3 regions of the Geobacillus sp. Sah69 genome follow, and region 1 is predicted to be linked to each of the others. Evidence: riboswitches for the same ligand, from Rfam matches in the RefSeq annotation. Region 1 holds a riboswitch; each other region holds the start of a gene.
What was found. A riboswitch is a leader RNA that binds a small molecule or an ion and turns the genes downstream of it on or off. The one in region 1 is predicted to bind S-adenosylmethionine.
Positions count from the first base shown of each region.

Region 2: it holds a riboswitch for S-adenosylmethionine, as region 1 does, so the genes downstream of both, mtnK (S-methyl-5-thioribose kinase) here and metK (methionine adenosyltransferase) in region 1, are expected to answer to the same signal.
Region 3: it holds a riboswitch for S-adenosylmethionine, as region 1 does, so the genes downstream of both, AP057_RS13420 (methionine biosynthesis PLP-dependent protein) here and metK (methionine adenosyltransferase) in region 1, are expected to answer to the same signal.

Region 1 is NZ_LLKS01000056.1:57,187-60,464, reverse strand. It holds gene pckA (phosphoenolpyruvate carboxykinase (ATP)) at 1-1,106, opposite strand, end outside; SAM riboswitch class I at 1,326-1,440, shown strand; gene metK (methionine adenosyltransferase) at 1,570-2,781, shown strand; gene AP057_RS13345 (gamma carbonic anhydrase family protein) at 2,804-3,278, opposite strand, start outside.
Region 2 is NZ_LLKS01000019.1:300,190-303,467, reverse strand. It holds gene AP057_RS03370 (pyridoxal phosphate-dependent aminotransferase) at 1-606, opposite strand, end outside; gene AP057_RS03365 (carbon-nitrogen family hydrolase) at 703-1,518, shown strand; SAM riboswitch class I at 1,612-1,780, shown strand; gene mtnK (S-methyl-5-thioribose kinase) at 1,866-3,053, shown strand; gene mtnA (S-methyl-5-thioribose-1-phosphate isomerase) at 3,123-3,278, shown strand, end outside.
Region 3 is NZ_LLKS01000057.1:3,434-6,711, reverse strand. It holds gene AP057_RS13425 (esterase family protein) at 1-678, opposite strand, end outside; SAM riboswitch class I at 871-981, shown strand; gene AP057_RS13420 (methionine biosynthesis PLP-dependent protein) at 1,181-2,284, shown strand; gene metC (cystathionine beta-lyase) at 2,288-3,278, shown strand, end outside.

The sequences.
Region 1 (3,278 bases):
AAGAAATGGTACATCGCCTGTTCGCGCGTCAGCTTGCTGATCGGCGGCAGGACGCCGAACGCATCGGCTGTCAAAAACACGATCGTGGACGGATGGCCGGCGACGCTCGGGTCGATGATGTTTTGGATCGCCTGAAGCGGGTAGGCGGCGCGTGTGTTTTCCGTCAGCGTGCCGTCGTCGTAATTCGGCACCCGCGTCGCGTCATCGAGAACGACGTTTTCGAGCACCGCGCCGAAGCCGATGGCGTCAAAAATTTGCGGCTCTTTCTCGCGCGATAGCTTGATGCATTTCGCATAGCAGCCGCCTTCGATGTTGAAAATGCCGCGGCTTGACCAACCGTGTTCGTCATCGCCGATCAAGCGGCGGTTCGGGTCGGTCGAGAGCGTCGTTTTTCCCGTTCCCGACAAGCCGAAAAAGAGGGCGACGTCGCCTTCCTGCCCGACGTTGGCCGAGCAGTGCATCGGCAGGATGCCTTGTTCCGGCAGCACATAGTTCATGACCGAGAAAATCGATTTTTTCATTTCGCCGGCATACTCGGTGCCGCCGATCAACACGGTGCGCCGTTCAAACGAGATGATGATGAACGCTTCCGAGCGCGTCCCGTCCACCTTCGGGTCGGCTTTAAAGTTCGGCGCGCAAATGACGGTGAATTGCGGCTCGTGCGCGGCGAGCTCCTCGGCGCTCGGGCGGATGAACAGCTGATGGACGAACAAGTTGTGCCAGGCGAATTCGTTGACGACTTGAATCGGCAGCCGGTATTTCGGATCGGCGCCGGCAAAGCCTTTAAAGACGAACAGTTCATCTTGTTTCATTAAATAATCGAGCACTTTGTCGTACAGTTTCTCAAACGTTTCCGGAGACATCGGCTGGTTGACCGTTCCCCAGTCGATCGTTTGCTTCGTGGACGGTTCTTCGACGATGTATTTGTCTTTCGGCGACCGCCCCGTGTACTTGCCGGTTGTCACCGCGACGGCTCCGGTGTGGGTCAGCCGTCCTTCGTTCCGTTGCAGGACTTTCTCGACGAGCTCGGCGACGGACAATTGGTGATGTACGTACGGTTTTTGTAGCAATAAATCAAGCTTATTCGTCATGTTTGCGATCCCCATGTTCAAAACCTGCCTTCTTTTTGTAATCACTCTTGAAAATAGTATAACACATTTTTATTAATAGCCCATACTAATTGCGTGGGTTTTTCAAACTTTATTTTTGCCCAATGTGTCGATTTCCTTGAGGAAATAATTTTCTCGGCTGGAAATGATAAAAAATGAATTTTGATAGTTGACTTTGCCGATTCCGTTGCGATAAGATAAGTCATTGAACGGATACTCTTATCCCGAGCCGGTGGAGGGACAGGCCCGATGAAGCCCAGCAACCGTCACAACTGGACATGTGTGAAATGGTGCTAACCTGTGGCAAGGCGCAGTCCTTGAACGATAAGAGTGAAAGGAAGCAATACGATTGCCATGACCTTTCCTCAGCCGTTACAGGAAAGGTTTTTTATATTGCGAAGGGAAAAAGGGAAATGAGTTCCGTGTCGCCACATTATGCCAAGAGGAGGAAACAAACCGAATGTCAGCCAAACGCCGCTTGTTTACTTCAGAGTCTGTGACGGAAGGACATCCGGATAAAATTTGCGACCAAATTTCTGACGCCATTTTGGATGCCATTTTGGAAAAAGATCCGACCGCCCGCGTCGCCTGCGAAACGAGCGTCACGACCGGGCTGGTGCTCGTGAGCGGGGAAATCACGACATCAACATACGTGGACATTCCGCGCATCGTCCGCGATACGATCCGGGAGATCGGCTACACGCGCGCCAAATACGGATTTGACGCTGATACGTGCGCGGTGCTGACGTCGATTGACGAACAATCGCCGGACATTGCGATGGGGGTGGACCGGGCGCTCGAGGCGCGCGAAGGTCAGATGACTGATGAGGAAATTGAAGCGATCGGCGCCGGCGACCAAGGATTGATGTTTGGGTTCGCCTGCAATGAGACGGAAGAATTGATGCCACTGCCGATTTCGCTTGCGCACCGCTTGGCGCGCCGATTGGCGGAAGTGCGCAAAACGGACGTCTTGCCGTACTTGCGGCCGGACGGGAAAACGCAAGTGACGATCGAATACGATGAAAACGGCAAACCGGTGCGCGTCGATACGATCGTCGTTTCCGCGCAGCACCATCCGGAAATTACGCAAGAGCAAATCGAGCGCGACATTAAAGAGCAGGTCATCAAGCCGGTCGTGCCCGCGGAGCTGCTTGATGAGAACACGAACTATTTCATCAACCCGACAGGACGGTTTGTCATCGGCGGTCCGCAAGGGGATGCTGGGTTGACGGGGCGCAAAATCATCGTCGATACGTACGGCGGCTACGCCCGCCACGGCGGTGGCGCGTTCTCGGGCAAAGATCCGACGAAAGTCGACCGCTCGGCAGCGTATGCGGCCCGCTATGTCGCGAAAAACATCGTCGCGGCAGGACTGGCCGACAAATGCGAAGTGCAGCTCGCCTACGCGATCGGCGTCGCCCGTCCGGTATCGATTTCCATTGATACATTCGGCACCGGCAAAGTGTCGGAAGATATTTTGATTGAGGTCGTGCGCAGCAACTTCGATCTCCGCCCGGCGGGCATCATCAAAATGCTTGACCTGCGCCGCCCGATTTACAAACAGACGGCTGCTTACGGCCATTTTGGGCGTACGGACATCGACTTGCCGTGGGAGCGCACTGATAAAGCGACGACGCTGAGAGAACAAGCGCTGGCGCTGGCGGACAAGTGATGAAAGAAAAAGAGCTGCCTGATCACGGTAGCTCTTTTTTGTCGGCGCACGATGTCCGCTGTTGCTGCAGCGCTTTGTAATACTGCCCTTTCTCGACATATTCGCGGCGGATGCGCTCCATTTCGCGGATATCGTCTTCCGTCAGTTCGCGGACGACTTTCGCCGGCCGGCCGAGGGCGAGCGTGTTGGGTGGAATTTTTTTGCCCGGCGGCACTAAACTGCCGGCGCCGATAAACGCGCCTTCCCCGATTTCCGCGCGGTCCAAAATGATTGAGCCCATGCCGATGAGCGCGTTTTTGCGAACGATGGCGCTGTGCAAAATGACTTGATGGCCGACCGTCACCCCGTCCTCAATGATAAGCGGATTGTTTGGACTTTGATGCAAAATTGAGTTATCTTGAATATTGACCCGGTTGCCAATCACCGTTGGTGCCACATCGCCGCGAATGACGGTATTGAACCAAATGCTTGTCTCTTCGCCGATCACGACATCGCCG
Region 2 (3,278 bases), on a different contig from region 1:
GCCGTACTTTTCCGCAAATGCCACCGTTTCAGCAAAAAACTCCTTCGTCGCCGTCGCGCCGGTCGGGTTGTTCGGATAGTTTAAAAACATCAGTTTCGCCCGGTCGGCCGCCGCCCTGGGAATGGCCGAATAATCCGGCAGAAACTCATTCTCCGCGACAAGCGGCATCATTTCCATCCGCGCGCGGGCGAGCGCGATTCCCGACCAATAGTCCGGATAACCCGGGTCCGGGACGAGCACGACATCGCCCGGGTTGACGAGGCAAAGCGGCAGCTCGACAAGCCCGGCTTTGCCGCCGAACAAGATGGCGACCTCGCGGGCCGGGTCGATCGTCACCCCGTACTCGCGCGCGTAAAACGCCGCTACGGCTTTTTTCAAAAACGAGTAGCCTTGAAACGGCGAATATTTATGGTATTTCGGATTGGCCGCCGCCCGCTGCATCGCCTCGACGATATGCTTTGGCGTCGGCTGATCCGGATTGCCCTGCCCTAAGTTGATCACATCATAACCCGCCTTGATCTTCGCACCGACTTTCGCCACGAGCGAGGCGAAAAACTGCTTCGGCAGCTGTTCAAGCAGTTCGGAAAAGGGAAATTCGATCGTCATCGTCCACACCTTCTCAAACATTCTTGAAATTCTAGTGCAACATCATATATCGTTAAAAGCAAAATGTAAAGAAAATTTTTTCCGAGGTGAACGCTCATGACGATCCGCATCGCCTGCCTGCAGCTTGACATTGCATTTGGCGATCCAGCAAAAAACGAACAGCAAGCCGAACAGGCCGTGGAATCCGCTGCCAAAGACGGCGCTGACATCATCGTGCTGCCAGAGTTATGGACGACCGGCTACGATTTGACGCGCCTGGATGAAATTGCCGACGAAGGCGCCGAACGGGCGAAGGCGCTCGCTTCCCGATTGGCGCAAACGTACGGCGTCCATTTCGTCGCCGGTTCGGTCGCCAAAAAAACAGCCGCCGGCGTGACAAACACGATGATCGTGGCCAACCGCCATGGCCAAATCGTCGGCGAATACAGCAAGCTTCACCTGTTCCAATTGATGGATGAACATTTGTATTTGCAGCCGGGAAACGAGCCAGGCTTGTTCTCGCTTGACGGGCTGCCGTGCGCTGGGGTCATTTGCTATGACATCCGATTTCCGGAGTGGATTCGCGCCCATGCGTTGGCCGGAGCGGAAGTGCTGTTTGTCGTCGCCGAATGGCCGCTTCCCCGCCTTCACCATTGGCGGACGCTCTTGATGGCGCGGGCGATTGAAAACCAATGCTATGTCGTCGCTTGCAACCGGGCCGGACGCGACCCGAACAACGTCTTCGCCGGCCATTCGCTCATCATCGACCCATGGGGCGAAATTATCGCCGAGGCGGACGAGAAGCCGGGCATTCTCTCGGCCGACATCAATCCCTCGCTCGTTGCGGACGTCCGCGCACGCATCCCGGTGTTTGCCGACCGCCGGCCGCACGATTATGAAGAGGCGGCAAAAAAATTTTTCAAAACGTATTGACAATCCGCCAGCCCAACCTGTATCATTCGAATCAAGCAACCAAACGATTGTTAACATCGTGAAAATTGCAAAAACTTAATAGCTAGATCGGTACTCTTATCAAGAGTTGGCTGAGGGAATTGGCCCAATGAAGCCCAGCAACCGACCGTAATGCTATCGTGAGATAGGGCGCACGCCAAAGGCGGCGCCGGAAGCGAACCGCTTCCGCAGGGCACGGTGCTAAGTCCAACAGAAAGACCGATGTCTTTCTGAAAGATAAGAGGCGCGAAGACGATGCATCTTCAAGCCTCTTTCCGTATGCGAAAGAGGCTTTTTCATTTGCCAAAACCTAAAGGGGGAACGTGAAAATGACGATTGTCCAATCCACTGTTTACGAACCGCTCACCGAACAAAAAGCGACCGCCCTCGCCGTCCGCCTCGGCCTATTCCGAGACGGGGCGCCGCTTGTGTGCCGCGAAATCGGCGACGGAAACTTAAACTTAGTCTTTCATATCGTCGATCAGGAAACGAAGCAAGGCGTCATCATCAAACAGGCGCTCCCGTACGCGAAAGTCGTCGGCGAAAGCTGGCCGCTCACGTTAAAGCGCGCGGTTATTGAAAGCAACGCGTTGCGCACGTTTGCCAGCTATGTACCGCAATACGTGCCGAACGTCTACTATTCTGACGAATCGCTTGCCATTACCGTGATGGAAGACTTGTCCCGTCTGCAAATCGCCCGCAAAGGGTTGATCGAAGGGAAAACATTTCCGCTTTTGTCCCGGCATATCGGCGAATTTATCGCCAAAACAGCGTTTTACACATCCGATTTCGGCATGAACCAGCAAGAGAAAAAGAAATTGGCGCAAAGCTTCGTCAATCCGGAGCTGTGCAAAATCACCGAAGATCTCGTCTTCACCGATCCATTTTTCGACCATGACACGAACAACTTCGAAGACGAGCTGCGGCCGGACGTCGAAACGCTTTGGAATGACGACCGCCTCCGTTTGGAAGCGGCGAAGTTGAAGCGCAAGTTTTTAACCGAAGCCGATGTGCTTCTGCATGGCGATTTGCATACCGGCAGCATTTTCGCAAGCACCGACGAAACGAAAGTAATCGACCCGGAATTCGCTTTTTACGGCCCGATCGGCTTTGACCTTGGACAGTTTTTCGCCAACTTGCTGTTAAATGCGTTGTCCCGCCCTGACGTTGAGCGCCAACCGCTCTTTGATCACATCGACCGGACCTGGGACGTCTTTGCGTCCATATTCTCGGAGCTTTGGCGCACCAAAAGCATCGAGACGTACGCCGCAACACCGGGCTTGCTTGACGAAGTGCTCCGGCATGCGTTCATCGATGCTGTCGGCTTTGCCGGCTGCGAAGTCATCCGCCGGACGATCGGCCTCGCCCATGTGGCCGACCTTGACGGCATCGAGCAGAAAGAAGCCCGCCTTGCCGCCAAACGACACGCGCTCCGCCTCGGCCGCCGCCTAATTGTCGAGCGCAACGAGCTGACCGGAACGGACGGCTTCCGCCGAGTGTTTGCAGAAACCGAATAGTAACACGGCGACGACCGGCCCAGTGCCGGCCCGGATCAACGGAAAATGTGAAAAGAAAGGAAGACGACGATGGACACCTTTGCCATCCCGCGCTCTGTCGAGTGGCGCGAGACGCATATCACGATTTTAAACCAACAAAAATTGCCATTGGCAACAGAATATATCGACCTGCATACGCTTGAAGACGTGTACGATGCGATCGCCTCGCTGAAAGTGCGCGGAGCG
Region 3 (3,278 bases), on a different contig from region 1:
CGTCCATGCATGCCCGCCGGCAAATTCATGGTACGTGTAGGAAAACCGCTTTTCGATCAATAAGTCCCGTGCGGCCCGGTTCGGGGTGATAAAATCGCGTACATGGCCGTCCGTCGTTTTGACCGCCGTTTCTTCTGCGCCGATGGAATGGTAAAGGGAAAGAAGCGACGGGGCGCGGAACGCGCGGATGCGTTCGAGCACCGAGTCGTCAATGTAAGGAGACTGCATGGCGATTTTTCCAAATGTATGCGGATACAACAGACCGGCTAGAAGCGACACGGTTCCTCCCAGCGAATCGCCAATCAGCGCTCGTCCTTTGCCCATTTGATACGTCGGCAGCTCGCGATCCAAAAACGGCGCGAGCTCATGGGCCAAAAAGCGGATATAGGCTTCGTTTTTTCGACCGGCTGGGTGGTATTTCTCGTAGCGGTCGCTGACGTTCCGGTACGGGATGCCGACAACGATCGTTCGGTCGATCGTTCCTTCGTCCATGAGCGTCTCGATCACGCTTTTGATTTTTCCGTACATAAAATAATCCTTGCCGTCTTGCGCGATTAATAAAGAATATTTATGCAACGGAGAAAAATTGCTTGGCAAGTAGACAAGCAACCCGATTTCTTCTTGCAGCTCCCTGCTGTAAAGCGTATAATCGCGCATCGTTCCTGTTGCTGTCGCCATGATCATCCTCCATGAAAGCGCAAGTTCACTTGTTATTGTAACATATTTAGGCAAAAAGATGTTAACGAAGGGCTCGAATTTTTCGTGAACTTGCCGAACATTGGCGCCGGCAAAAAAATGACTTGCAAAAATGGCCGGAATGCGTTACATTTTTTAATAAATTAACAATTAACAAAATTAAATACGCAGCGGTTCTTATCAAGAGAAGCGGAGGGAACTGGCCCAATGAAGCTTCAGCAACCAGCCGCCCGACGGCCAGGTGCTAAATCCAGCGAATTGAGCATTCAATTCGGCAGATAAGAAGAAGCATGACCATGTTCGTATGGAAAAGTCTTCTTCTTAGAAGACTTTTTTTATTTACTCAAGCGGCCGCTCCCTCAACCGAGAGGCGTCGAGGATCAAGGCCCTCGGCTGCTGCTTGACCAACAGCGGCGCTTCGTTGGGCGTTAAGTGGTTGGCCGTTGATCCATGATGGAATTTTCAACAGAAGGAGAGAGATGAGGTGGAGAAACTAGAAACGTTGTTAGCGCAAATTGGCAACCGGAGCGAAACGGTGACGGGGACGGTCAACCCGCCAGTTTATTTTTCCACCGCCTACCGTCATGCCGGCATCGGGGAGTCGACCGGGTTTGACTATATCCGCACCGGCAACCCGACGCGCAAAATCGTCGAAGAAGCGATCGCGAGACTGGAAGGCGGCGACCAAGGCTATGCGTTCAGCTCCGGCATGGCCGCCATTCAGACAGTGCTCGCCTTGTTTGAGAGCGGAGACGAGTTTCTCGTATCGGCCGACCTTTACGGCGGGACGTACCGCCTGTTTGAGCGCGGCTGGCGCAAGTACGGTCTCGGCTTTCATTACGTCGATTTTGCCGATCTTGATGCTGTGGAAGAAAAAATCACGGAAAAAACGAAAGCCATCTTTTTGGAAACGCCGACGAACCCATTGATGCAGGAGGCGGATATTTCGGCGGTCGCCAAGCTCGCCAAACGGCATGGGCTTTTGTTGATTGTTGACAACACGTTTTATACACCGGTGATTCAACGCCCGATCGAACAAGGCGCCGATATTGTCATCCACAGCGCCACGAAATATTTAGGCGGCCATAACGACGTGTTGGCTGGCCTTGTCGTCGCCAAGGGCGAGGAGCTCTGTCAACGCCTGACCGAGTATCAGAACGCCATCGGCGCGGTGTTGTCGCCGTTTGATTCATGGCTGTTGATTCGCGGGATGAAAACGTTGGCGTTAAGGATGCGCCAGCATGAAGAAAATGCGAAGCGAGTGAGCGCCTTTTTGCGCGAACATGAAGATGTCACTGATGTGCTGTATCCAGGGAGAGGCGGGATGCTGTCGTTCCGGATTGCCGATGAAAAGTGGGTGAACGGGTTTTTAAAAAGCTTGCGCCTCATTACATTCGCGGAAAGCTTAGGCGGAGTCGAAAGCTTCATCACGTACCCGGCGACGCAGACGCACGCCGACATTCCGGAAGAAATCCGCATCCAAAACGGTATTTGCAACCGACTGCTCCGCTTCTCGGTCGGCATCGAGCATGCGGATGATTTAATCGCCGACTTGGCGCAAGCGTTCAAACACATGAAAGAGGTGTAAGCGATGGAACGGGAATGGTCGTTTTCAACGAAACTGCTCCATAATGAATGGAAAGTCGATCGCCACACGGGAGCGGTGAGCGTGTCGATCCAGCACGCCTCCACGTTCCATCAGTTCGATTTCGATTCATTCGGCAAATACGACTACAGCCGCTCCGGCAACCCGACGCGCGAGGCGCTCGAGGAAACGATCGCGGCGTTAGAAGGCGGAACGCGCGGGTTTGCGTTCGCTTCTGGCATGGCGGCCATTTCGACGGCGTTTTTGCTCTTGTCCCGAGGCGACCACGTCCTCGTGACCGAAGACGTCTACGGCGGCACGTACCGGATGATTACGGAGGTGCTCGGCCGCTTTGGCATTGAATATACGTTTGTCGATATGACCGATTTAAACGCAGTAGCGGAAAACATCCGGCCGAACACGAAAGTCATTTATATGGAAACGCCGTCCAATCCATTGTTAAAAGTGACCGACATTCGAGGCGTCGTCAAGCTGGCGAAGGCGCATGGCTGTTTGACATTCTTGGATAATACGTTCATGACGCCGGCGTTGCAGCGGCCGCTCGATCTTGGAGTCGATGTCGTCCTTCACAGCGCCACGAAATTTTTAGCCGGCCATAGCGACGTCGTCGCCGGGCTGGCGGTCGTGAAAGACGAGGAATTGGGAAAAGAATTGTACAAACTGCAAAACGCGTTTGGCGCCGTCCTTGGCGTCCAAGATGCGTGGCTTGTGCTGCGGGGATTAAAAACGCTCCACGTTCGGCTGAAGCAGTCGTCTGAATCAGCGGCCGCCATCGCCAAGTATTTGGCTTGTCATCCAAAGGTCGAAGAAGTGTATTATCCGGGGCTGGAGAACCACCCAGGCCATGACATCCAGCGCCATCAGGCGGCCGGGTTTGGCGCTGTGCTGTCGTTCCGTTTAGCCGATGAAGAAGCGGCTCGGACGTTCGTCCGAAACGTCCGCTTGCCGGTGTTTGCTGTCAGCCTTGGGGCGGTCG